Regions from separate parts of the Shewanella sp. ZOR0012 genome, predicted to be linked through region 1. Evidence: predicted binding sites of a transcription regulator. Region 1 holds the regulator's gene; each other region holds the start of a gene.
The links. Region 1 encodes sigma-54, which starts transcription at its own class of promoters, with help from an activator protein. Its sites were predicted from a motif close to GTTGGCACGNNNNTNGNNT; they were not measured.
Positions count from the first base shown of each region.

Region 2: L976_RS19840 (flagellar hook-length control protein FliK) is a predicted target of sigma-54. The motif match lies at 1,302-1,320, and genes of this name have one in related genera.
Region 3: L976_RS09410 (BON domain-containing protein) is a predicted target of sigma-54. The motif match lies at 3,868-3,886, and genes of this name have one in related genera.

Region 1 is NZ_JTLE01000094.1:3,575,431-3,583,495, forward strand. Features, by position in the region: gene ptsN (PTS IIA-like nitrogen regulatory protein PtsN) at 1-135, opposite strand, end outside; gene hpf (ribosome hibernation promoting factor) at 138-425, opposite strand; gene L976_RS17275 (RNA polymerase factor sigma-54) at 454-1,929, opposite strand; gene lptB (LPS export ABC transporter ATP-binding protein) at 2,036-2,767, opposite strand; gene lptA (lipopolysaccharide transport periplasmic protein LptA) at 2,764-3,315, opposite strand; gene lptC (LPS export ABC transporter periplasmic protein LptC) at 3,302-3,862, opposite strand; gene kdsC (3-deoxy-manno-octulosonate-8-phosphatase KdsC) at 3,859-4,410, opposite strand; gene L976_RS17300 (KpsF/GutQ family sugar-phosphate isomerase) at 4,410-5,387, opposite strand; gene mlaF (phospholipid ABC transporter ATP-binding protein MlaF) at 5,957-6,775, shown strand; gene mlaE (lipid asymmetry maintenance ABC transporter permease subunit MlaE) at 6,772-7,557, shown strand; gene mlaD (outer membrane lipid asymmetry maintenance protein MlaD) at 7,612-8,065, shown strand, end outside.
Region 2 is NZ_JTLE01000094.1:4,124,289-4,132,353, reverse strand. Features, by position in the region: gene L976_RS19840 (flagellar hook-length control protein FliK) at 1-1,217, opposite strand, end outside; gene fliJ (flagellar export protein FliJ) at 1,368-1,811, opposite strand; gene fliI (flagellar protein export ATPase FliI) at 1,823-3,160, opposite strand; gene fliH (flagellar assembly protein FliH) at 3,129-4,076, opposite strand; gene fliG (flagellar motor switch protein FliG) at 4,063-5,109, opposite strand; gene fliF (flagellar basal-body MS-ring/collar protein FliF) at 5,102-6,787, opposite strand; gene fliE (flagellar hook-basal body complex protein FliE) at 6,832-7,170, opposite strand; gene L976_RS19805 (sigma-54-dependent transcriptional regulator) at 7,346-8,065, opposite strand, start outside.
Region 3 is NZ_JTLE01000094.1:1,757,492-1,765,556, forward strand. Features, by position in the region: partial or broken gene L976_RS09380 (fumarylacetoacetate hydrolase family protein) at 1-26, shown strand, start outside; gene L976_RS09385 (Crp/Fnr family transcriptional regulator) at 33-635, shown strand; gene L976_RS09390 (YgjV family protein) at 772-1,278, shown strand; gene L976_RS09395 (hypothetical protein) at 1,294-1,536, opposite strand; gene L976_RS09400 (hypothetical protein) at 1,799-2,608, shown strand; gene L976_RS09405 (DUF3224 domain-containing protein) at 2,732-3,142, shown strand; gene L976_RS09410 (BON domain-containing protein) at 3,285-3,833, opposite strand; gene L976_RS09415 (hypothetical protein) at 4,105-4,569, opposite strand; gene L976_RS09420 (sigma-54 interaction domain-containing protein) at 4,823-6,196, shown strand; gene L976_RS23625 (major royal jelly family protein) at 6,304-6,780, shown strand; gene L976_RS23630 (L-dopachrome tautomerase-related protein) at 6,781-7,380, shown strand; gene L976_RS09430 (hypothetical protein) at 7,593-8,065, shown strand, end outside.

The sequences.
Region 1 (8,065 bases):
TTCGAAGATCTCTTGAGATGAGAGGGTGGGGTACTGGGCAGCGGCTAAGTCGCTGATGAGTTCCAGTACCTTTTTCTTACTGCCCGGAGTGGCGCAGGTTGTGCACTCCGGCCGCAGTATGGTACGAAGTTCCATTGCTAGTGTTTTGTTAACTTCTCTTTGTGTTTAATAACCTGACGATCAAGTTTATCAATCAGGACGTCTATGGCAGCATACATATCTGCATGCTCTGAAGTCGCGAAGACTTCACCACCGGTGAGGTTGATTCTCGCTTCGGCAATCTGTTGCATTTTCTCAACATTGAGCACAACGTGCACATTATTGATCTGTTCGAAATGACGTTCAAGTTTTGAAAACTTTTCCTCAACATATGCCCGTAACGATTCAGTAATCTCGATATGGTGTCCACTTAGGTTTATTTGCATAGAAACGTCCTCCGATACTCACAATAGGCTATAAACTTTTACGCTGATTGGAAGGGGGAATAAGCATCGCTTCTCGGTACTTCGCAATGGTTCTGCGCGCAACGTTAATTCCCTGTTCTGCCAGAAGTTGAGCCATCTTGCTGTCGCTTAATGGTTTTTTCTGGTTTTCCGCTGCAACCAGTTTCTTAATGAAAGCTCTGATTGCTGTGGATGAGCACTCACCGCCATCATCCGTCCCGACGTGGCTTGAGAAGAAATATTTTAGTTCAAAAAGTCCTTTTGGGGTATGCATGTATTTTTGTGTGGTCACCCGTGAAATGGTGGACTCATGCATCTCTACCGCCTCGGCGATATCGTTTAGGACCATAGGTTTCATGGCTTCTTCACCGTATTCGAAGAAACCCTGTTGGTATTGCACTATGCAGTTTGCCACCTTGAGCAGTGTTTCGTTACGGCTTTCAAGGCTTTTAATAAACCACTTGGCTTCTTGCAGATGGCCACGAATAAATTGGCTATCAGCTTGATTTTTTGAACTTCGGGCCATTGCTGCATATTGCTGATTTACGTTGATTTTTGGCATGCAGTCAGGGTTTAATTCGACCACCCAACGGCCGTTTTTCTTCGACACCGATACATCGGGGATCACATATTCTTCATCGACAGGGGTGATGAGTAAACCGGGACGAGGGTTCAAGGTTTGGATCAGCGCAATACTGTCCCTTAACTCGTCCTCTTTCAGTTTGGTCTTACGCATTAACAGCCTAAAGTCGCGAGCGGCGATCAGATCTAAATGATCTTTGATCAGCATGCGGGCGTTTTCGATGTGAGGGGTATCAGGCGAAAAATGAGATAGCTGGATCAGTAAACATTCGCTTAAATCCCTTGCCGCGACACCAACGGGGTCGAAATGTTGAATACGCTTGAGCACGGCTTCAACTTCGTCGAGTTCAATCTCGGGATTGCCCATGGCTTCGAGGATATCTTCAGTGCTTTGAGTGAGATAACCTTGATCGTCAATGGCATCAATAATCGCGGTGGCAATGGCTAAATCGGTTTCAGAGAAGGGTGTGAGGTTTTTTTGCCATTCTAAATGTTCGTACAACCCCTCGCTAGTTTCCCCTTGGAAGGGCATGTCATCTTCACGGCTGGCGCCAGAACCTGAGTTTGGCGATGCGGTAAATACTTCATCCCAAGTGGTATCCATGGGTAACTCTTCGGGCAGAGATTCTTTGGTCAGCGACTCGGCAATGTCCACGGTGGAATTATCTTGTTCCTGTGGCTGGGCAGTCGTTTCGCTAAAGTCGGTATCGGCGATATCTTGCTTACGTTCGCTAGGCGCGTCAAATTGCTCCTCTTCCAGCTCGAGAAGAGGATTAGAGTCTAAGGCTTGCTGGATTTCTTGTTGCAGTTCCAATGACGACAGTTGCAGCAGGCGAATGGCCTGCTGAAGTTGTGGCGTCATGGTTAACTGTTGACCCAGTTTGAGCTGGAGTGACGCTTTCATGTTACCGCTGATCCCTAGGTTATTATTGTGAGTTTAGGTCGCTTGATATCATATGGATGGAGCCTAGCGCTCTCAAATTCAAGGCTTATTAGCTTTGTTTTAGTAACTATAGCCTGAATTGTTCACCTAAGTACACAGCCCTAACTTGCTGATTGTCTAAGATCTCTGCGGGTGTGCCCTCGGCAATAAGATTACCGTGACTCACAATGTAAGCATGTTCACAGACGTCTAAGGTCTCGCGCACATTGTGGTCTGTGATAAGTACTCCAAGGCCTCGGCTCTTAAGCTGCTCGATAATTTTCTTGATATCGATAACGGAGATCGGATCAACGCCCGCAAAGGGCTCATCAAGCAGAATAAACTTGGGGTTGGCCGCTAAGGCGCGGGCAATTTCGACGCGGCGACGTTCACCGCCCGATAAGGACATGCCTTGGCTGTCACGAATATGGGTGATATGGAACTCTTCTAGCAGTTGCTCTAGTGCTTCTTCGCGCTGGTCACTATTGAGCTCTTTACGGGTTTGCAGTACCGCCATGATGTTGTCGTGTACGGTTAATTTACGAAAGATACTCGCTTCCTGTGGTAGGTAACCAATACCTTTGCGGGCACGCAGATGCATAGGATCGGCGGTTAAATCATCATCGTCGATAAAGATATGGCCTTTATCGCTTTTAACTAAGCCCACGACCATGTAAAAGGTGGTGGTTTTACCCGCACCGTTAGGGCCGAGTAGACCGACGACTTGACCCGTTTTTACTGTCAGGCTGACATCTTTGACAACCTGGCGGCTTTTATAACTCTTGGCGAGATTCTGTGCTTTTAAGGTGATTTGGGTCATTTAGAATCCTGTTTTTTCACAGGTTTATCTGTTGGTGTATTTTTGAGTTCTTCCTGATAATTATCAGGTTGAATAATGGTAATTACGCGATCATCACCATTGCCGCTACTTTCGGCGATCAGTTTTTGCTGAATAATATCGTAACGAATTAAATTGCCTGTAACTTGACTACCCGCTTGGTCTAGGGTCGCTGTACCAGTTAGGGTCAACGTCCGAGTGGCCATTTCATAGCGAATCTCTTTGGCGCTAGCAGATGCAGGGCGGCCATCATCAAGGATTTGGCTGTAGGTTGCTGGATTTCCTGTAGCCAGTAAGACTTTACTATTTTCGCCTTCGACAGAAAATGCACGGAGTTGATCCGCATGGATTTTAATTGAGCCTTGAACAACTTCAACGGGGCCGAAGAAAATGATCTGATTGTTTTTAATGTCCGCAGTTTGACTGACGGCTTTAATTTTCACTTCTTGCTGTAAGTCACCGATCTTGGCGAAGGCATTCATGCTTATCATTAGCATTAGGCTGGCAAGTAATATGTTATTTTGCTTCATAGGTTCCTACTACCTGACTGGTCAATTGCACTTCCTGCGCGTTAAGGTCGGCATAAAGGCCTTGCCCTTGAATATTAAAATCTTTCCCTGTGACGTAAATGATGCGGTCAGAGGTCATTATCATTGTGTTGAGATCGAGTTCTAAAAAACTGGTGGACAAGGTTTGTATCGGTTCACCAGGGCTGATGGCATCGATAATAACATTATTTTCTAATACAACCTTGCCAGTATCTTTGTTGAGTCGACCTTGATCGGCTCTGATCTGCCATTTTGCTTTACCTTGGTCGGGATACACAAGATAGACAGGCTGAATAAAGTCGGTTTGGTTTTTAAGCTCATAGTGTTCCATGTGCTTTGCCGTGACGCGACTATTGACTTGTCCTTGCTCGTTAAACTCGATGCTGCGCAGATCTTCGATAATGTAGTCGGGCCTGTCTGTATCATTCAGGCTGCTATCGGTATCGCCACCGCGTTTTTGTTGGACCTGCCAATACAGCACGAGTGCAGTACCAAAAAAAGCAATAATGGCGAGGGTCACACGACTCATATGCTCATCCCATGGGCTGAGGTAAATTTGTTTTGACTCAGAAGTAACAGATCTGTCAGCTCTCTGAGCGCACCATGACCACCATTTAACTGGGTCACAAAATGGGCGTGTTGGCGCACATAGGGATGTCCATCGGCGACACAGACGGCAAGACCGACGACATTCATCACTGGCAGGTCGACAATATCATCACCGATATAGGCAACTTCTTCTGGTGTGACATTGTAGAGCGACAGCAGTTCTTCATAGGGGACAAATTTATTATCCACACCTTGATAAATATGGGTTACACCGAGGGCCGTCATGCGGTTTTCAACAATTTTAGACTGGCGGCCTGTTATCACGGCCAGATTAAAGCCACTGGTCAATAATGAACGCACGCCATAACCATCGCGGGTATGGAAGGCTTTGAGCTCTTCACCCGAGTTGCTTAAATAAATGCGGCCGTCAGAAAATACCCCGTCCACATCGCAGATCAGCAGTTTAATTTTTTGCGCTCTTTGCCACACATCATCGCTGATCGGGCCGTAAAATCCTTGCTGTGGCATTAAATGACTCCCGCTTTAACCATATCGAGCATATTGAGCGCACCGACAGGATGATTGTCTTTATCTATCACTATCAGGCCGTTGATATTTTTGGAATCCATCACTTGCAGCGCTTGCGCTGCCAAGACGTTTTCAGTAATTGTGACACAGTTTCGCGTCATCACATCGGCGATAGGCGTGGTGCGTAGGTTGACTTGGGCATCGATAACGCGGCGTAGGTCGCCGTCGGTAAAAATACCCACGAGTTTGTTTTGTTCATCGATCACCGCCGTCATGCCTAGGCCCTTCTTGGAGATTTCATACAGGGCATCGGTGATGCAAATATCGTGTTTAACCAGTGGTAAATCATCGCCACTGTGCATCACGTTGCTGACTTTAAGCAGCAGCTTACGTCCTAGGGCACCGCCTGGGTGAGACATTGCAAAGTCTTCCCGAGTAAAGCCTTTGGCTTGCAGCAGCGCAATGGCCATCGCATCACCCATCACTAAGGTTGCGGTGGTGCTCGAGGTTGGCGCAAGCCCGAGCGGACAGGCTTCTTCAGGCACTTCAATACATAAATGAATTTTGGCCAAACGTGCCATCGTGGACTCAGGTTTGCCCGTCATGGCAATCACGGGAATGGCTTTACGTTGGATAACGGGCATCAGCGCAAGGATTTCGCTCGATTCACCCGAGTTTGAAATGGCGAGGATAATATCATTATCAGAGAGTACGCCTAAGTCGCCATGGCTGGCTTCGCCAGGATGCACAAAGAAGGCTGGGGTGCCAGTGCTGGCGAGGGTAGCAGAGATTTTATTACCAATATGGCCAGATTTCCCCATCCCCATCACGATGACTTTGCCGGTGCAGTTGAGGATTAACTCGCAGGCTTGGGCGAATTCAACGGAATCGACATATTGATAAAGATTGTCGAGGGCCGATTTTTCAATATCGATGACTTTACAGCCCCACTGGCGCAATTGTGATTGGTCTACCATGTCTATCTCTCTTCTTGCATTGTCTTTGTCGCCCCGTATGGGATTGGAATAGCACAATTTGGTACGCGATAAAGATGATAAAATTAACGGCTTGTTACTTTGAGTCGCATGCTATTGTTTAAGCTCTGCGCCTAGGCATTAGGGCAGAATATATCGTTTAGCCATTGAATGCCTTGAGCAATATCATCGTCTTTGGTATTTCCCTTTTGCCACCCGCAGTGAGTAAGGTAACTATGATGGCCAGTTTGATGCTTAATTGCAGAACTCAATAGCGTTTTTAAGTTAAGTTGTACTCACATTATCTTTGTATCAATTAGCTTATGTCTTGACCGTTTACAAAACCATTTTGCTAATTTATCAACACAGGTGAAAACATTAAGTAACACTTTAGCTTCACAGAGCGAAAACTTAGGGCGCATTCTCGCTGGAAATGAGGCAAATTGAAAGTATCGTAGGACGATAGTGTCGATTCTGTTGTAGGTTAAAGCGCAATTACGTACAATTTGCGGCTCTTCGATTGGTCTGGGCAGGAAGCGTAGGCCACCTCTTTTCAAATATCGGAATCAAGCATGACTCAAGAACAAACGCCGTTGGTTGAGATCCGTCATTTGGGCTTTCGCCGTGGCCAGCGTGTCATATATGAAGATATTAGCCTGTCTATCCCTAGGGGCAAAGTCACCGCCATTATGGGACCGAGTGGCATAGGTAAGACCACCTTGCTCAAGCTTATCGGCGGCCAATTAACGCCCTATAGCGGCCAAGTGTTGTTCGATGGACAGGATGTGCATGCGGCGAGCCGTAGCGAATTATTCGAACTGCGCAAGCGCATGAGTATGTTGTTTCAAAGTGGCGCATTATTCACCGATATCAACGTCTTTGATAACGTTGCCTTTGCGCTACGTGAACATTCAGGCCTGCCCGAAGAGATTATTCGGACTATCGTGCTGATGAAACTTGAGGCCGTTGGGCTGCGGGGCGCCGCGCAAATGATGCCCAGCGAGTTATCCGGTGGGATGCAGCGCCGCGCTGCCTTAGCTCGGGCGATAGCCCTTGAGCCAGAAATAGTCATGTACGATGAACCCTTTGCCGGACAAGACCCTATTTCTATGGGCGTGCTGGTTAAGCTTATCCGCGAACTTTCCGATGCACTTAATTTAACCTCGGTTGTGGTGTCCCACGATGTGGATGAAGTGCTCGGGATTGCAGATTATGTGTATGTGGTTGCAGATAAAAAAGTTATTGCCCATGGCACGCCTGAAGAGTTAAAGCATGCGGATAATCCGCAGCTCAAGCAGTTTATTCAAGGTGCGCCAGATGGCCCTGTGCCGTTCCATTATCCGGCAAAGGATTACCAGCAAGAATTATTGGCAAAAGGAGTTGGCAAGTGAAGTTATTAGATAGTATTGCCGACCTTGGCCGCAGCGCTATCGAGTTAGTGCTCGGTTTTGGCCGTGCAGGCCTGATGCTGTGGGGCGCGATTGTTCGTTGGCCTCGGGTGCGTAAAGGTTTTCCATTATTAGTGCGCCAAATCTATGTGGTCGGCGTACAATCTATGGTCATTATTGTGGTCTCCGGCCTGTTTATCGGCATGGTATTGGCGCTGCAGGGCTACAACATCTTAGTCGGGTTTGGTACGGAGGAGAGTTTAGGCCCGATGGTGGCCTTAAGTTTACTGCGTGAACTTGGCCCCGTGGTTACAGCGTTGTTATTTGCTGGCCGCGCAGGTTCGGCACTCACCGCCGAAATCGGTCTGATGAAGAGTACCGAGCAGTTATCCAGCTTAGAGATGATGGCGATTGACCCACTGCGGCAAATCATTGCGCCACGCTTTTGGGCGGGTGTAATAAGCATGCCGTTGTTGGCGCTGATGTTTACTGCGGTAGGTATTTATGGCGGCCATTTAGGGGGCGTGGAATGGAAGGGGATCGATGGTGGTGCCTTCTGGTCGATTCTGCAAGCCTCGGTAGAATGGCGCCAAGACATAGTGAACTGCCTGATTAAGAGTGGCGTATTTGCCGTGGTGGTGACTTGGATTGCGTTATATCGTGGTTATCAAGTGATCCCTAATCCAGAGGGGATCAGCCGTGCAACTACTTCAACTGTGGTGCAATCGAGCCTCGCCGTATTGGCATTGGACTTTTTACTAACAGCCCTGATGTTTGGCCGCTAACGGATTGCAGCGCCAAGGATACAGATCGACGGATTAACAGAGTGGTAACTGAGCATGTTGACACGAAAAATTGAATTATTAGTGGGTGTGTTTCTCTTAACGGGCTTAGCGGCCTTTTTAGTGTTGGTGTTTAAAGTCGCCAATATCGAAGTGCAGACCAGCGACAGTAGCTATACCCTCACCGCCAACTTCACCAATATCGGTGGCTTGAAGGTACGCTCTCCTGTCAAGGTCGGCGGCGTCGTGGTTGGCCGCGTGAGTAAGATTGATTTAGACCCAGTCAAACTGGTGGCTGTGGTGACGATTGTGATGGACAAGCGTTTCGATAAATTTCCTGAAACCAGTAGCTTAGCTATTTTAACTTCAGGTTTGCTCGGTGAGCAGTTCCTCGGATTAACACCGGGCTTTGTCGATGATGACGTGAGTATGCTTAAGGATGGCGACAAAATTGACGATACTCGCTCAGCATTAGTGTTAGAAGATCTGATTGGTCAGTTCTTATATAGTA
Region 2 (8,065 bases), 550 kb from region 1:
TCCTGCATCTGATTTTGGTTTTCAACGCCTTGACGTAAGGAAAGATGAACCTGTGGTATCTCTTGGCGTTGAATTTGCTGGTTAGCTAAAGAGTGTTGTATCGATACCGCTTTAAAATCAACAGGCTTAAATTCTGTAACAGATTCTTCATGGCCAGTATCGAGCGAAGATAAGGCGTTTTCTTGCCGCGAATCCAGTGTGACGGCTAACTTGGCATCTTTTAACAATAATCCTGCCGAAATTTCGGCGCGTGAAGGATTGTCGTCAATAGCATTAGGCTCAACCGAAACCGCACCTAAGGCATCAAGCTCTTTAGTCGTAGAGTTTAATATCACAGCATCAGCATCGGTAACTGACACATTAGCTGTATTGATTGACGGTGACTGTCCAACCGTTGGCGCAGTCGTTTTATCAATTGATGGGAGCGACAGATTTATCGACTTATTGCTTAGTTCAGCCTCTTTCGCCTCTAACTTGTTAGCTTCAGAGATAGATTCCCCTTCAATCGGTAAAATGGGGGGTTCTGGCGGTTTAACCCATTTTTCAGTTCGCATCTCTGCAAGCATTGATGCATCATCTATAAGCGTATCATCGGTCGAAGCGCCAGTCTTATCCACAGTTTCAGTATTCGCCGTTGCAATCAAACCTACTGTATTAATTGACTGATTTTGTTTATTTATAATATCTTCTGGAAGTGCAGATGCTCGTTCTTGTTGAAAAACAAATGTACCCGTTTGCTCTAAAACTTGTGCATCTAATGTGTCATTCGTTACGGTAACTTCATTTGACTGAGCAAATTTCGCTAGCTCATCTAAAAAAGTTGGCTTGATAGTCTCTTCCGTTGGTAAAGCGCCATCCTCTGTTGCAGGGGCTAAGATGCTAGCGGCATCTTCTGTCGTTAATTGAGCTTCAAGCGGCAAAGAGTCGCTCGGAGCGGCCGCTTTTTTCATCTCGTTTGCCATGCCTATTTGAGCAAAAATCAAGCTAATATCAGCTTCATCATCTGCACTAGTATCATCAATATCTGTTTTCTGTTTTGCCGATTTGGCAGAAACATCTGGAGAAACATTGGTGTTAGTCGAGGATGAGCTAATAGATGTCACTGAAGCCAAAGCGGCAGAAAAGTCTTCACTATTAGCATCTTGCCCCAACATTTTACTTGAGCCAGCACTATTTTTCGCATTAGATACTAATAGGATATTGTTCATTTGTTGCATAAAAGCTCCTAAACATCCGCCCAGAGGAAAAAGAGCGTGGGCAAACGTCAATTTATACGGCTTTGGCTATATCTGGCATAAATCAAGCAAATAAAATGCCAACAAATGGATATTAAAAATTCGAGTATTATTGACTGTCGGATTGGTTAATTACTTCTTACGACGGAAAAATTGCTGCGAAGCAAATTCATCCGTCATTTTTTGCTCTTTTTTGAGCTCAATGACTTGGCGCTTTTTCTCTTTATTTTCTAAAAGTAGTTCCACAGCCTTACGTTTTTTTTGTTTTTCTAGCCAGTGCTGCTGACGGTAGTGTTTCTGCTTTTCACCATCGGCTACAACACGATTTTGCTGAGCAATAGCCTCATCGATTTGCCGAATAAAACGATGGAATTGGTGGTAATGACTCGCACTAATCGCCTGCCCCTGCTGCGACTGCATCTGCTTCATATAATCCAAGCGATAGTTATTTAGCGCATCGAGCTGATTTTGGCGCTTTTGGCACTCAAGTTGTGCCGACTTTAGCAGTAGCGCAGCCTGTTCCTCGGCATCGAGGGCTAACTTTAATACGAGTAATAGGGGATCGGCATTCGCCATAACGGCCTCAATTATTTACATTGCGCAGCGAGTTGCCCGAGCATCATTTGACTATCAGCAAAACTAAAGGCATCACGCATGGTTTGCCGCAGAAAAGCGTTCATTGCAGGTTGTAGACGTATCGCATTATCAATACGAGGATCGCTCCCTTGTGCATAAGCGCCAATCGAAATCAGATCCTTATTCTGCTGATAAAGGGAATAGGTTTGCTTGACGCGGCGCATGGCCTCAAGATGTTCATTGGAAATTACCATAGGCGCCACACGGCTAATAGAAGCCTCAATATCAATGGCAGGATAGTGCCCAGAATCAGCAAGCGATCGTGACAGCACAATATGACCATCGAGGATCGCCCGAGAAGCATCGGCAATCGGGTCCTGTTGGTCATCGCCCTCGGTTAGTACAGTGTAAAATGCGGTGATAGAACCTTGTCCAGGCCCGCCATTACCCGCCCGTTCAACCAGACGCGGCAATTTAGCAAATACCGAAGGTGGATAACCTTTAGTCGCCGGCGGTTCACCGACTGCCAAGGCAATCTCACGCTGCGCTTGGGCGTAACGAGTCAGACTATCCATTAATAACAATACGTTATAGCCTAAATCACGAAAATATTCAGCGATACGAGTCGAGGTTTCACAGGCGCGAAGGCGCATCAGCGGTGAAGTATCGGCGGGTGCCGCCACCACAACAGAACGCGCTCTCCCCTTTTCACCTAGGATTTCTTCAATAAATTCTTTAACTTCGCGGCCACGCTCCCCAACGAGCCCCACCACAATAATGTCGGCCGTGGTACCTCGGGTCATCATACCTAACAGCACACTCTTACCCACACCTGAGCCCGCAAACAAGCCCATACGTTGTCCCTTGCCAACAGTTAACATGGCATTGATGGCGCGAACGCCCACATCGAGTGGTTCAGTGATCGCACGGCGAGAAAGTGGGTTGATGGCGTTACTATGTCTTGGCGCCTGCTGTTCGGTAGATAATGCGCCGAGGCCGTCTAACGGCACACCATTACCGTCGAGCACGCGCCCTAACAGGGATAAGCCCACATTCAGACCCGCCTGCTCTCCAAGGGGAACAACCCGCGCGCCAGGTAACACGCCACGCAGCTCTTCAATTGGCATGAGATATAATAATTCATCATCAAAACCAACGACTTCGGCAATTAACTCTCCAGCCATGGTCTCAATAGAACACAAACTACCGACGGGTGCTCGACAGCCACTTGCCTCTAAGGTTAAGCCGACAACGCGCACTAATTGCCCACAGGCAACGGCGCGAAATGGGGGCACTTTATTGATGCAATGATTCAGTTTATTCAGCAGTTGATGGCGGCGATTGTGCATCTTGCTCTCCATCAGCTTGCGGTTGTGTTAACAGTTCATTATCGTCCAGTGTCGATTTAGGGACGATTTTAGCGGCATTTTCGTCATCAAGTGCAGCTTGTCGCTGTTGTTGCTGTAACGCTAAGTGAGATTGCTGATTACGCAGTGATTCAAACACAGCATCAATCCGTGAGGAAAGGGTTAAATCGACCAACGAGCGTTGGCTACTGATAATACAATCCCCCACCGTTAAGCTAGGATCGGCCTCTAATTGCCACTGATTACGGTTCAATTGGGTACTAGAATATAAGGTTTCAACCAAGGCAACATCATCGGAATGCATGCGAATACTGACGCTTTGCTCCTTGATTGGCAGAGATTCGACCCCTAAACGTAGCGCCGACAGGATTTGTTCTGGATGAGTTTTAAGTTCATGACCAATCACAGATTTAGCCAGCGCCATAGTGAGTGTCATTAAGGAATGTTCAATATCGCCATCGAGTATTTGCAATGGCTTTTCAAATTGGCTTAACAGCCCTTCGAAGCGGCTGACTAATGCCTTGGCTTCAGCAAGCCCAGCCTCAAGCCCTTGCTCATGACCTTGGGCTAGGCCCTCGGTATGGCCTTGCTCTAAACCTTCAAGTCTGCCCTGCTCCAGTCCTTCGGCATAACCTTGTGTCTTACCTTCGTTAAAGCCTTCTTCTTCGGCTTGAGCGCGAATATCTTCAATTTCCGCCATGGTGGGTGGCGCAATGGTTTCGGCGGCCACCGCCTTCGGCGCTTGCTGCGGCGAATAACCAAAGAGGTTTGAAATACTCACCTCTTCGGTTTGGGTCACATCGGGCAATTGCCAATGGCTAAACTCAAGCTCAGCGTCGCTGACCCCCCTGTGGGACAATTTATTGTCGCTATTGTCGCTCCGATTAGAGGAACTCATCGCCACCACCGCCGCCTAACATGATTTCACCACTGTCACTTAACCGACGTGCAATTGACAGAATTTCTTTTTGGGCGATTTCCACTTCGCTGATCCGAATTGGGCCCATGGCTTCTAAATCGTCACGCAGCAATTCGGCGGCCCGTTTAGACATATTGCCTAAAATCTTATCTTTGAGCTGATCGTCTGCGCCCTTCAGCGCCTTCATCAATACATCCTGCTGCACTTCACGCAGCAAGGTTTGAATACCACGATCGTCCACATCGATAAGGTTTTCAAATACAAACATTAAGTCTTGGATTTGCTGCGCCATTTCCTCGTCGGTTTCGCGCATGGTTTCCATCAACTGACTTTCAACACCCGTATCGAGGTAGTTCATAATGTTGGCCGCCGCCTTTAGGCCGCCCATCTTCGCTGCTTGCGCACCACCTTGGCCGGCGAATTGTTTCTCCATGATGTCGTTTAATTCTTGCAATGCTGCAGGTTGCACTTCTTCAAGATTGGCGATACGCATCATTAAGTCTAAGCGGGTATTCTCAGGGAACTGGCCGAAAATTTCTGCGGCTTGATCTGGCTCTAAATACGATAAAACAATGGTTTGGATCTGTGGATGTTCGTTTTGGATGATAGTCGCGACTTGGCGCGCATCCATCCATTTAAGGGAATCCAAACCTTTGGCGCCGCTGCCCATGATAATTTGTTCAATTAAATTACCAGCTTTGTCTTCACCTAGGGCCGCCGTTAACGCTTTACGGACGAACTCTTCGCTGTTGAAGCCAATAGAAGAATATTTTTGAATATCATCGAGAAACAGCTTATGCACTCCGATGACTTTTTCCTGACCAAAGTCTTCCATGGCCGCCATTGCCATACCCACTTTTTGCACTTGTTTAGGTTCTAAGTGCTTTAAAATAGAGGCGGCATCGGCTTCACTCAAACTTAACAGTAAAATCGCCGTTTTTTCGATGCCACTGAGATCCTTAATATTGAAACTTGAGGTTTCAGCGGCGTCTTTTGATTTATTCTCAGCCATTGTCTTGTAACCAGTTTTTCACGACTTGGGTTGAAAGCTCGGGCTCATTGGCCACAAGCGCACGGATAGCTTTAATCATATCATCATCTTTATGCAGATTAGGGATAAGAATTGAGCCATCGTCGGCATAACTATACTCTGCTTCTTTGGTATTGAGCATCCCTAAGGTGTCAGCAGCATATTGATCCTCAATCTCGGCGAGCTCATTACCCAATCTTGCATCGTCTGGCATGTTAACGCTGTCAGGATAGATTAAACGTTTGAGCATTGGGCGCACCACGGCAAGGATCAGCACTAAGATAACTAAGGCACCGATACCTAACTTTACTGCACGCCAGAACCAAGGCTGTTCCCAAAGTTCAGGGGCAGGCACATCTTCAACCAATTGATCCATAAAGGGAACAGTGACTACCTCTAAAACATCACCCCGCTGCGCGCTAAAGCCTACCGCACCTTCCAACAAACGGCGGATATTGGTTAATTCTTGCTCGGTACGAGCAACGCGTGCCACTTGCCCATTTTCACCCGCAGCGCCCGGTTTAAAGTCCACCGCAACTGACACACTCACGCGGCGCACTACGCCAATTTGCTGACGGGTATGGCTGATGGTGGTGTCTAATTCAAAATTACGAGTGGCTTCGCGGTGCGAGTTACCTGCGGTAACACTTTCGGTAGCTTTATCAGCCTCCTGAGGAATATTAGATTCCATCGGAGGTTGGTTCGATAATGCGCCAGGGATCCCCCCACTCGAGCCACCAGTAGAGTTATTTTCAACCGTCATTTCACTGCGTAGTGACGGTAAATCTGGATTAAACCGTTTGGCCGTTTGTTCAACAGCGGTGAAATCCATACTCACATCCACTTGGGAGGTAAAATTATCAGGCCCGAGAATAGGCGATAAAATCGAATCAATTTTAGTCCGGTATTCGGTTTCTTTTTGCTGTACCAACTCAAGCTCACGACGAGCTCTCGCAGAAACACCATCTTGGCTACCGGAGTTGAGTAAGCGACCATTAGAATCGGTTACCGTGACGCGTGAAGGCTCTAAGCCCTGAACCGCAGAAGCGACGATATCAACGATGGCATCAACTTCACCTTGGCCTAAGCCACCACGGCGAGTGTTAATTACAACTGTTGCACTTGGCTGAGAAGTATTACGGGCAAATACGTTTTCTTTGGGGAGTGCCAAAATCACTTTAGCGCGGCTTACGCTTTGTAACTGTTCAATCGCGCGGGCAAGGTTTTCTTCTTGGCTATGCTTGAGGCGAGCCTGTTCCATTCTTTGGCTCACACCAAAACCACTGTCTTGGGTAAGAAAGTCTTGGGTCGATGCAGCAGGACTATTAACCCCTGCACGGCTAAGCATCATTTTGACTTCTTGGTATTTATCTTCTGGCACTTTAACAACATCAACTTCGATCTGATATTTGATCTTGTTTTTATCAAGTACATCGAGTACTTGCACCATTTCCTGAGTTTCCATTTTACCCAATGGACGGTACTCAGGCTCCTGTGCCCAGATCATGACAAACACGGCTAACGCCAAACAAATGGCGAGGGCTAAAATCATGGTGATTTGACGCATCATATCGACGCCACCGAGACTCCCCAGCACGCCGGATTTATTTTCCTGTTGGACCCCTTGGTCCATTACGCCGGCATTCGATCCGACAATCATTTCTGTGCTCACGATTCGTACCTGCTAATTGCGTTATTCAAGGCCTAAACAGGCATGCTCATTATTTCTTTATAAGCTTCAACGAGCTTATTGCGCACTTGGACAGTGGCTTCAAAGGCAACACTGGCCTTTTCGCGGGCGATAACAGTATCAGACAAGCTCACGGTGGTATCACCCATTTCTAAGCGAGTCGCGAGGTTAGATGAGGTTGACTGCAAACCACTCACATTACCAATGGCTTGTGAAAGTAGCTGGCCAAAGTCAGCACCGCTGGTGTTATTCACTTGCTGCACAATATTATTAGGTGAAATCCCAAAAGAGGGTTTGATTTCACCTTGAAGTGACTGCATTTCTTGCAGTAATGAATTCGCGCCAATTTGCATGTCGTGCTCCCCATCGTCGAGTTATTGACGATTAAACTCTCAAGATAACGAGGATATGCAAAACTACGGCCAAGTTTTTACTTGGCCGAGCTAAAAAGAATTGCAGGGGTCATAGGTGTGAAATCGCCAAAGGATAACCAGTGGCGATGGTGCTAGAAAGGTTGCAAAACTCAACTTAGTTAGGCAATTGAATCCCCATATCGCGCATTCTGGCCATCTTGTATCTTAAGGTGCGCGCGCTGATCCCAAGTTTCTCAGCAACCAACTTACGGCTGCCTTGGCATTGCGCTAGGGTTTCGAGAATGATCACATGTTCCTGCGCCTTTAACTCTTCACCTAACCCCTCTGGCTCACTGCAATATTCAGCATCATCGGACGATAACGGCACATCTTGAGCATCAATAATAATGTCATTGGCAGTAATCACCGTACCTGATCGCAAAATCAAGGCTCGCTGCACAACGTTATCGAGCTCTCGCACATTACCTGGCCAGCGATGGCTAAGTAAACGGCGGCATGCGGCCTCATCAAATTCGGGTACGTCGATGATACTCAGTGCCTTTGCGTGTTTTGTGAGTAAATGCCGAGCTAAGGGTAAAATATCCGCAGGCCGTTGATTCAGTGCAGGCCAAGTCAGTGGAAACACGTTAATACGATAATAGAGATCTTCCCGGAATTGCCCTGCGGCAACCACGGCCTTTAAATCCCGATTCGAAGTGGCAAGCACCCGAACATCTAACTTAATGGTTTTGCGACCGCCTAAACGCTCCACTTCGCGCTCTTGCAATACGCGCAGCAGTTTGGCCTGTAACCCTAAATCCATCTCTGAAATTTCATCGAGTAATAAAGTTCCGCCCTGTGCTTGTTCGAATTTACCGGGGCATGCCTGATAAGC
Region 3 (8,065 bases), 1.8 Mb from region 1:
TCGAATATGAATGGCAAAGCCAGTAATCAGCAATGACGACGCTATCACCAGATACGCTTAAGGCAACTGAGCAGGCAATCAAACCCCTTTGGCAATATTTGCTCGCTTTAGGGGCAGAGCCTGATCACTTAGCGCTGCTCACCCAAGCAAGAGCGCTTTCATGTCAGCCCGGGGAGTGCTTATTACCCCAAGGCGAGTACCAAACCTTTGCCTACTTTGTGGTGGATGGCATAGTGCGTGCTTGCCACTATACCCAAGAGGGGAGTGAGCGCTGCAAGGAGTTTTACTTCGAAGGAGAGCTTTGTTTCTTATATAGCAGCTGGCTAAAGCAGGATGTTGCGCCCTATCAGTTAGAAACCGTCGGTGCTTGCAGGTTAGTGCAAATACCACTTGCCGTGCTAAATGAGCCATTTATGCAACAGGTACAACTTGCGCTACTTAAACAGCAGTTATTGTATAAAGAACAAAAAGAAGCCTTTTTACTCCTCAATACACCAGAGCAGCGTTACTTACATTTACTCGAATATTTTCCCCTCTGGGTTGAGCGCCTAACCCATGCCCAACTGGCTAATTATATTGGTATTACCGCCATTAGTTTGTCGCGTATCCGTAAGCGTTTACAAGATTCGCCGTAAAATTACCTGCCAGTTAACTTAAGTTAATGCGCCTAAAAGTGATTCCCTTCATGCTCCTTAGCGATTGCTAATCCAAGCAAATCCGTTTGTTGTTGGGCGACGTCTAAGCCTATACCGAACTTTTAAGGAGCCTATTGTGGATGCTTTTACTCTGTCGCAATTGTTGGTGGCCATTGCCATCGTATTTGACGTGATATCGTTTCAATTTAAAGCGCGCGAACGCATTGTCGCTTGCTTATTTATGTCGGGGATCTTGATTTCAATCCACTTTTGCTTGTTAGCGCAATGGACTGCGGCGGGATTGATGGGGATTGCCACAGTGCGTTACCTCACCAGTATTTTTACCACGTCTAAAAAGGCCATGTGGGGTTTTAGTGGGGCAGCGGTACTGATGAGTAGCTTGACCTTCAGCGGGCTTGTGAGTGTGATCAGTTGTATCGGTACACTATTTCAAACCCGTGCGGCATTTTGTCAGCGTGATAAAGACTTGCGGCTACTGATGATAGTCGGCACCAGTTTTTGGTTAGTCCACAATATCTTAGTAGGCTCGCCAGTGGCGGTCTTAATGGAAATGTTGTTTATTGGCAGCAATTTAGTGGGATATTATCGCCATTATTTTCGCGAGAAATTAACCCCATGGTAATGCGAAAGCTGTCGATTAAATCCCCGTCACGGCTTCCATATCGAGTTCGATATCAGTACACCCCTTTGGGCAGAAAATGCCTGCGGCTTGCTCGGCTTTGGCGGTCTCGGGCAAGATGACTTTGAGGGTTTGATTGCAGCTTGGACATTGCACTGGTTTGCCCTTAAAGACGCGCTTAATTAAGTTTTTCTGTTCATTAAACGAGTGTGCCGTGGTTTGGTTTAACACGGCAAATGGGCTAGTAGAGGCATTGGTCATTGGCAATTAAATCCTTAATACTCGATCGTTGTTTAAGACTGCTGGTGTCGTTTAAGCCAAGGAATTATAGCCCGATTGCGAACATTAATGAAAAGGCTGAATCATATATATGCCAGCATGGGTTAACTTGCTGAACTTGTGCTGACTAAAGCAAAAATATGCGATTTTGGCCTTGTAGAAAGAGCGATTTTTTGATGCTATCAGCAAGGCTGGTTTTGCCATCAGCGCAAATGATACAGCACTTAGGCTATTGGGGGAGAAAATGAGTATGTTTGTTAAAGTCACCATCGCGGCGACAGTCCTAGTGCTGAGTATTCTTGCCGTGGGAGTTTATCGCTTTAACATGACCAATGATGATATTTACATGGTCATGGAAGATGGCCAAGTATTGCAATACGATGAGGCCATGGCGCAGGCTGATGCTAAGGCAAAAGCCCAAGAAGCCAAATTATTAAGCAGTGAAGATGCGCTTGAATCTGTGGTACCCAGTGAAGTCAAGCCCGTTGCTAATGCCTCCGAAGTGATGCTTAAGCTGTTTAGCTTAAATACCGCTAATAAATTTGAAGTGAGCTTACCGGACAGCCACAAAGCCGTAGTGTTAACCCACTTTATTAACGTTAAACAAACGGAGTTTGCTATTGGGGATTATCAGGATGGCGAGGCTAAAGGCCGAGTGTTATTAGATTATTTACGAGTTACTCCGCTTAATTTTGACCCCGCTTTAGAGCCTGATACCCAAAGTGATGCGCCATTACAGGATGATCCACAGCAGCAAACCATGCCCTTTGTGGCGCCTTTTATTGTGACTAACCAAGGTTCAGGTGTGTTCTGGTATCTCGGCTTGTTTAGCCTAGATTATGGCCAAAATCGTGTGCAGCACTTAGGCAGTGTATTTATTGGCGATCGTATTGAGGTCGATAATATTGAACCTGTTTATCCCTTTGAATCCCCATTTAAAGTAGCTGTTACTTACCGTGAGAGGGCGGCTGATCAACCCATGACAACACCGCCAACTGTAATTAAAACCCTTAAAATCGGTGTCAGTGAATCAGAAATCAAAGCGCTGCATTAGGTTTAGAGCGGGGCTTATGCTAAGTTAATTTTACCTCAGCTGCGGCTGAGGTATTTATTTCATCTAGCGGCCGGAAAGCGAAGGTTTTGGCATAAAGCATAAAATTAAAACAAGGAGCGTGTTATGGAAATGACCAAAGTCACAGGCAAATTTGATGTTAAGCTCAATCCCGAGAATGCCTATGCCACAGGTGTGGGTGGTGTGAACTTGGGCAGAATGACTTTAGATAAAACCTTTTATGGTGAGCTAGAGGCCCGCAGCCAAGGCGAAATGCTCAGTGCCATGACCGCGGTAAAAGGCTCTGCTGGTTATGTGGCGATTGAACAAGTCGTGGGTAAACTGTGCGGCAGACAGGGCAGTTTTGTGCTGCAACATTTTGGCATTATGACCGATGGACAAAACCGCTTACACCTTGAGGTCGTTCCCCATTCTGGCGCGGGTGAACTCACAGGGCTATATGGCACTATGGCGATAAGCATTGAAAACGGTCAGCATTTTTATGAATTTAGCTTCTGCTTTGAACAGGAAGCCTAAGGCATGATTAACATAACATCGCGCTGATAAAACAAAACCAGCCGAAGCTGGTTTTGTGGTTTTTGCCCGAGTGACTAATACCAACATCTGAGTTATCAAGAGTATCTAGAGCTGAATTAGCAAGGGCTGAATGTTAAGACCATTATGAGGTTTTGACTTTGATCTTATCGACGACCTTTTTCACATCATCGGTATTTTTGGCAATGGTCAGGGCTAATTGACGCTCGGCATCGCTGGCCACTTCACCCTGTAAGGTCACTACGCCATCGGCAACGTCTACATTAATTTGGGTGCCAGAAACGTCGGTCGAGAACAACAGGCGGGTTTTCACCACAGTTGCGACCTTAGAGTCGGTTAAGGTCTTCACTACCTCACTGGTGCTCTCGTTTTCATTCATCACGGTTAATTTGTTTTCAACCCCTTTTACCCCGTCCAAGCTTTTGATCAGCTCCGCTGCGAGCGCCTTATCGACACTGCTCTCCACTTTACCGGTTAAGGTCACATGGCCGTTTTTCACGTCGGTCATAATGTCAAAGGAGTTGAGGTTAGTATTGAGCAACAAAGTCGTTTCGGCCTTGCCATCGAGCCAAGCATCTTTGGCATCGTCTTTCCAATCCTGTGCGGCGGTCACATTTAAGCTGATAGAACCGACAAGTAAGGTGGTTAAGGCTAAAGTTGTCGTGTTTTTCATAATGATATCCTCCGTTGTTATCTCGAAGGGACTAAAGCGTGAATCGTGCCAATATTTTTATCTGATTGATTTTAAGATAATTATATTTGTTTTCGGCTCGTTTCGACTGTTTAATCCAAAAGCAAGCTCGGCGCTTTTTACCGACAAAATGTAAATATTACCGAGGGTGATAAAGCGATTGGGCTTAAGCAAGATAGGCGTTAAGAATCGCCAGATCGCAGGCAACAAAAACGCGGCTCAGTTGGCCGCGTTATTGGCTGGCATTGCTGCCTTACAGGGCTTGGCTACGCAGGTGTAAGGTATCCAAATGGATTTGTAGCCAAGCAATATCCTCGGCCAATTGGCTGATTAACCTTGGGTGATTGGCTTTTTTAATTAACTGTTTGAGGTGGTTAAGGCGCTGACGCTCAAGCTCGCAGAGCACTGTGAGGGCATCGGCGAGTTGCTGTTTAATAAGTAAAGCATCGACATCGGCATAGGGCCGAGTCTGCGACGGCGGCACCGAGTGCGGGCCTATGTACTGTAATGATTGGGCGAGCAGTTGCCTAAATCGCGCCAACATCCCTTGGTATGTGTTGATTTGGGCAATAAAAATGCGTTTTAGGCTGTAGTCATCGACAGTGGTATTGGCCCGAGTATAAAAATCCACGCCGGTTTGCGTCAGCTCGATTAACTCATTAACCAGCTTAATATCGGCGCTCAGCTCGGTCTGATGTTGCGCAACATTAGACGTCATAACGACCTCCTGTGGTAGTTTGGGCAGCTCCGCCGACACGGATTGCCCACATTTTCATGGAAATATCAGTTTCATTCAGCTTCTATGCATATTTCGTTCACTTTTTAATGATAAGTTAATGGTTTGATTTAACTGATGATATTTATCTATTGTCGCCAGTAGGCCGACTATTGTCGGCAACTCTTACCGTTAAGATTGTTAAAGTTTCACAGCTGGCATACAGTGATTCCTTATTCACAGGGAGTGGCACAAGATGATCCGACCAACGCTTTTCTATCATCTACAGGACGTCGAAACCGAGCAGGCATTAGTGAAGCTCGAGGGCGCGCAGACCTACAACAAGCTACGCAGTAGCGATGATTTATCTTGGATTAGTCAGCTGGAGGCCAATCGTATCGATGTGGCGATCATTGAGCTGCCCCGTCTTAGCCGTGAAGATTACTTAGCCTTACTCGAGTCCAGCGCCATTGCGGATGTGGAGTTTATTTTCCTCTCCGACGGCCTGCCGAATCCTCACCTCGATACACTATTGTCCAAATACGCGGGCTACCATTTCCGTAAACCCATCGATATGTCCTTGCTGTGCGAAACCTTAGCCGATTTTGCCCAGCATCTGGTTGCCAATACCTCGACGCGCATTCGTCCCTATGCTAGCGAGTTAGACCAATATGGTTTGCTGGTGGGCTCCTCGTTACCTATGCACCGTTTGTACCGCACTATCCGCCGCGTGTCGGCCGCCGAGAGCAATGTGTTGATTATCGGTGAGAGTGGCGCGGGTAAAGAACTGGTCGCCAATACCATTCACTTAGCCAGCCCGCGGGTGAATAAGCCCTATATTGCGATTAACTGCGGCGCCTTGAGCCCAGAATTGGTCGATAGTGAACTCTTCGGCCATATTAAAGGCGCCTTCACCGGCGCGACTCGCGATCACCAAGGGGTATTTGAGCAGGCCGAAGGCGGCACCTTATTCCTCGATGAAGTCACCGAAATGCCCATCGAGCATCAAGTTAAGCTATTAAGAGTGCTCGAAAATAATGAATATCGTCCCGTCGGCAGCCCTAAGGTTCTCAAGGCCAATGTGCGCATTGTGGCGGCGACAAACCGCGATCCTTTAGTGGCGATTGAGCAAGGGCAACTGCGGGAAGATTTGTACTTTCGTTTAGCGCATTTCCCCATTCAAGTGCCGCCATTGCGGGAGCGCGGGGAAGATATAGTCGGACTTGCGAAGCATTTTCTGGCCTATCGCAATGCGGCGGAAAAACAGAGCAAAGTGTTCTCGTCCTCAAGTTTAGAGGCGATTGCGGCCCACGCTTGGCCGGGGAATGTGCGCGAGTTAAAGCATGCTATTGAGCGCGCTTATATTCTGGCGGACCATGAGATTACCCCTGAGCATTTACAGCTGACGCCCAGTGCGGAAAAAGAGACGACTGCGGAGGAAAATGTGGTGATCCCCCAAGGTATGCGCCTTGAGGAGCTGGAAAAAATCGCCATTTACCAAGCGCTTGAAACGAGTCAGGGCAATAAAACCGACACCGCCGAGCAGCTTGGTATCAGTGTAAAAACCCTCTACAACAAGCTCAGCAAGTACGAGCAACAAGTCGAAGCGGGTGAGCCGACGGCGGAATAGTGCTGATTATCAAATTAATATTGAAACAGAGCCGATTTTTACACTATTTTTTTTGTAAATAATAACTCCTATTCTACAGCCCTTAAACAGAAAAGCGGAGATAGAATATGAAACACTTATTTACGACAGCATTATGGCTTTCTTTGACTGCCAGTAGTTTTGTAAACGCTACCCCAGCGGTAGGAAGTCTTGAAACAGTCGCTGAATTGCCAATACGACCTGGCAATGTCAGTGTCACTGCACAAGGTCGGATTTTTGCCACGGTACATCCACTTGATACGCCGTCAGGTTTACAACTGATTGAAGTTAATCGTGAAACCAATGCTTACAAAGCTTGGCCTTCAATGGATTTACAAAAAGCTTCGACTGCCAATATGACTCAATTTGATACCTTATTAGGGATTGCTCAGGACAAAGCTGGACACCTCTGGACCGCAGATATGGGGTTAGAATTAGGTCAGACGAGGATTTGGGGATTCAACATTAAGGATGGCAGTCTATATAAACAAATTGTCCTACCACAAGCACTCGCGCCCAAAGGCAGCTTTATGCAGGATCTGGTTGTCGATTCACAAAAAGGCTAGATTTATTTAGCCGATATCGCCAACCCAGGCCTCTTAGCAGTGCGTATCGACGATGGTCATACCGTACGTTTTTCAGGTCATAGCTCGCTGCAGGCCGAAGCGGATGCAGTAATGAACATAGATAACAAAACAACATTGTTTAATGGCAAGGTTGCTAGTGTCGCGGTCAATCCCATCAGTTTATCTGCCGATGGAAGTACACTCTATTATGGTGCAATGAATGGTACTCACTGGTATCAGTTATCGACTGCGGCTTTACAAACAGGCAATAATGATAAAATTATCGCGACTGTAAAATTAGTCGGAGCTAAGCCAGTGTCAGATGGCGCTGCAACGTCCAAACAAGGTAATCATTACTTCACCAATTTGAACCACAATGCCATATCTATGTTAGATAACAAAGGTACGCTATCAACAGCGGTCAGTTCTCCACTACTGGATTTTCCCGATAGTGTGCAATTTGGTGAAACGGGCTGGTTATATATTTCAGTGAATCAATTGCATAAAGCAAAAGCCTTTAATGGCGAAGCTGAAACAGCCAAACCACCTTATCGCATCATGCGACTCTGGACTGGTGAGGATACCGCTGCGGGTCAATAACACCTTAGCTGCAACTGCAAAGTTGCAGCTTTTCGTTGCAGTATGAGCGATATCGCAACGGTTATTTCCATTGATGTGAGTCGTTGGTTTAACTCGAAAGGATCTAAAAATAAGTTAGGTGTTGATTGTGTAAACTATCAATGCCTCATATTGTTACTAGCACAGGTCAATTTGAGATGGTGAGATAATTTTTGGAACAAGGAACAAGTTCAGTGACACTTAATCAACCTCCTAAGAGTGCGCTTTATCTCAAGGCGTTGAGTACCCAGTACCGACCTCTACTGTGGTTTTTTGCCGTTGCCTTGTTAGTGCTTGGATTGCTTTGTGCGAGGGCGGCCTGGTTACAACCCGAGCCCGTGTTACGGCTTGTGCTTGGTTGGGTGGCATTTTTTCTGTTGTTCCCTGTACTGCCGCTAGCGTTAGTTCGGCAACAATCTTGGTTAGATACCGAGCGACAGCAATTGTGGCTCGGTAAAGGTGTATTCAATGGGAAGTCGCCTGGATTGTGGCGTTGGCGCGCCTATGCCTTTTCAGATATTAATGCTGTGCAACTCTATCTGCTACAAACAACCCATTGGCACCAGCTCGACCGTAACCGCCAAGCGGAAGATACGGTCGATCACTATCTCGCCTATTTACAAGTGCAGCAGCCTAAAGGGAGTCAATTGAAATTGGCTAACAGCAC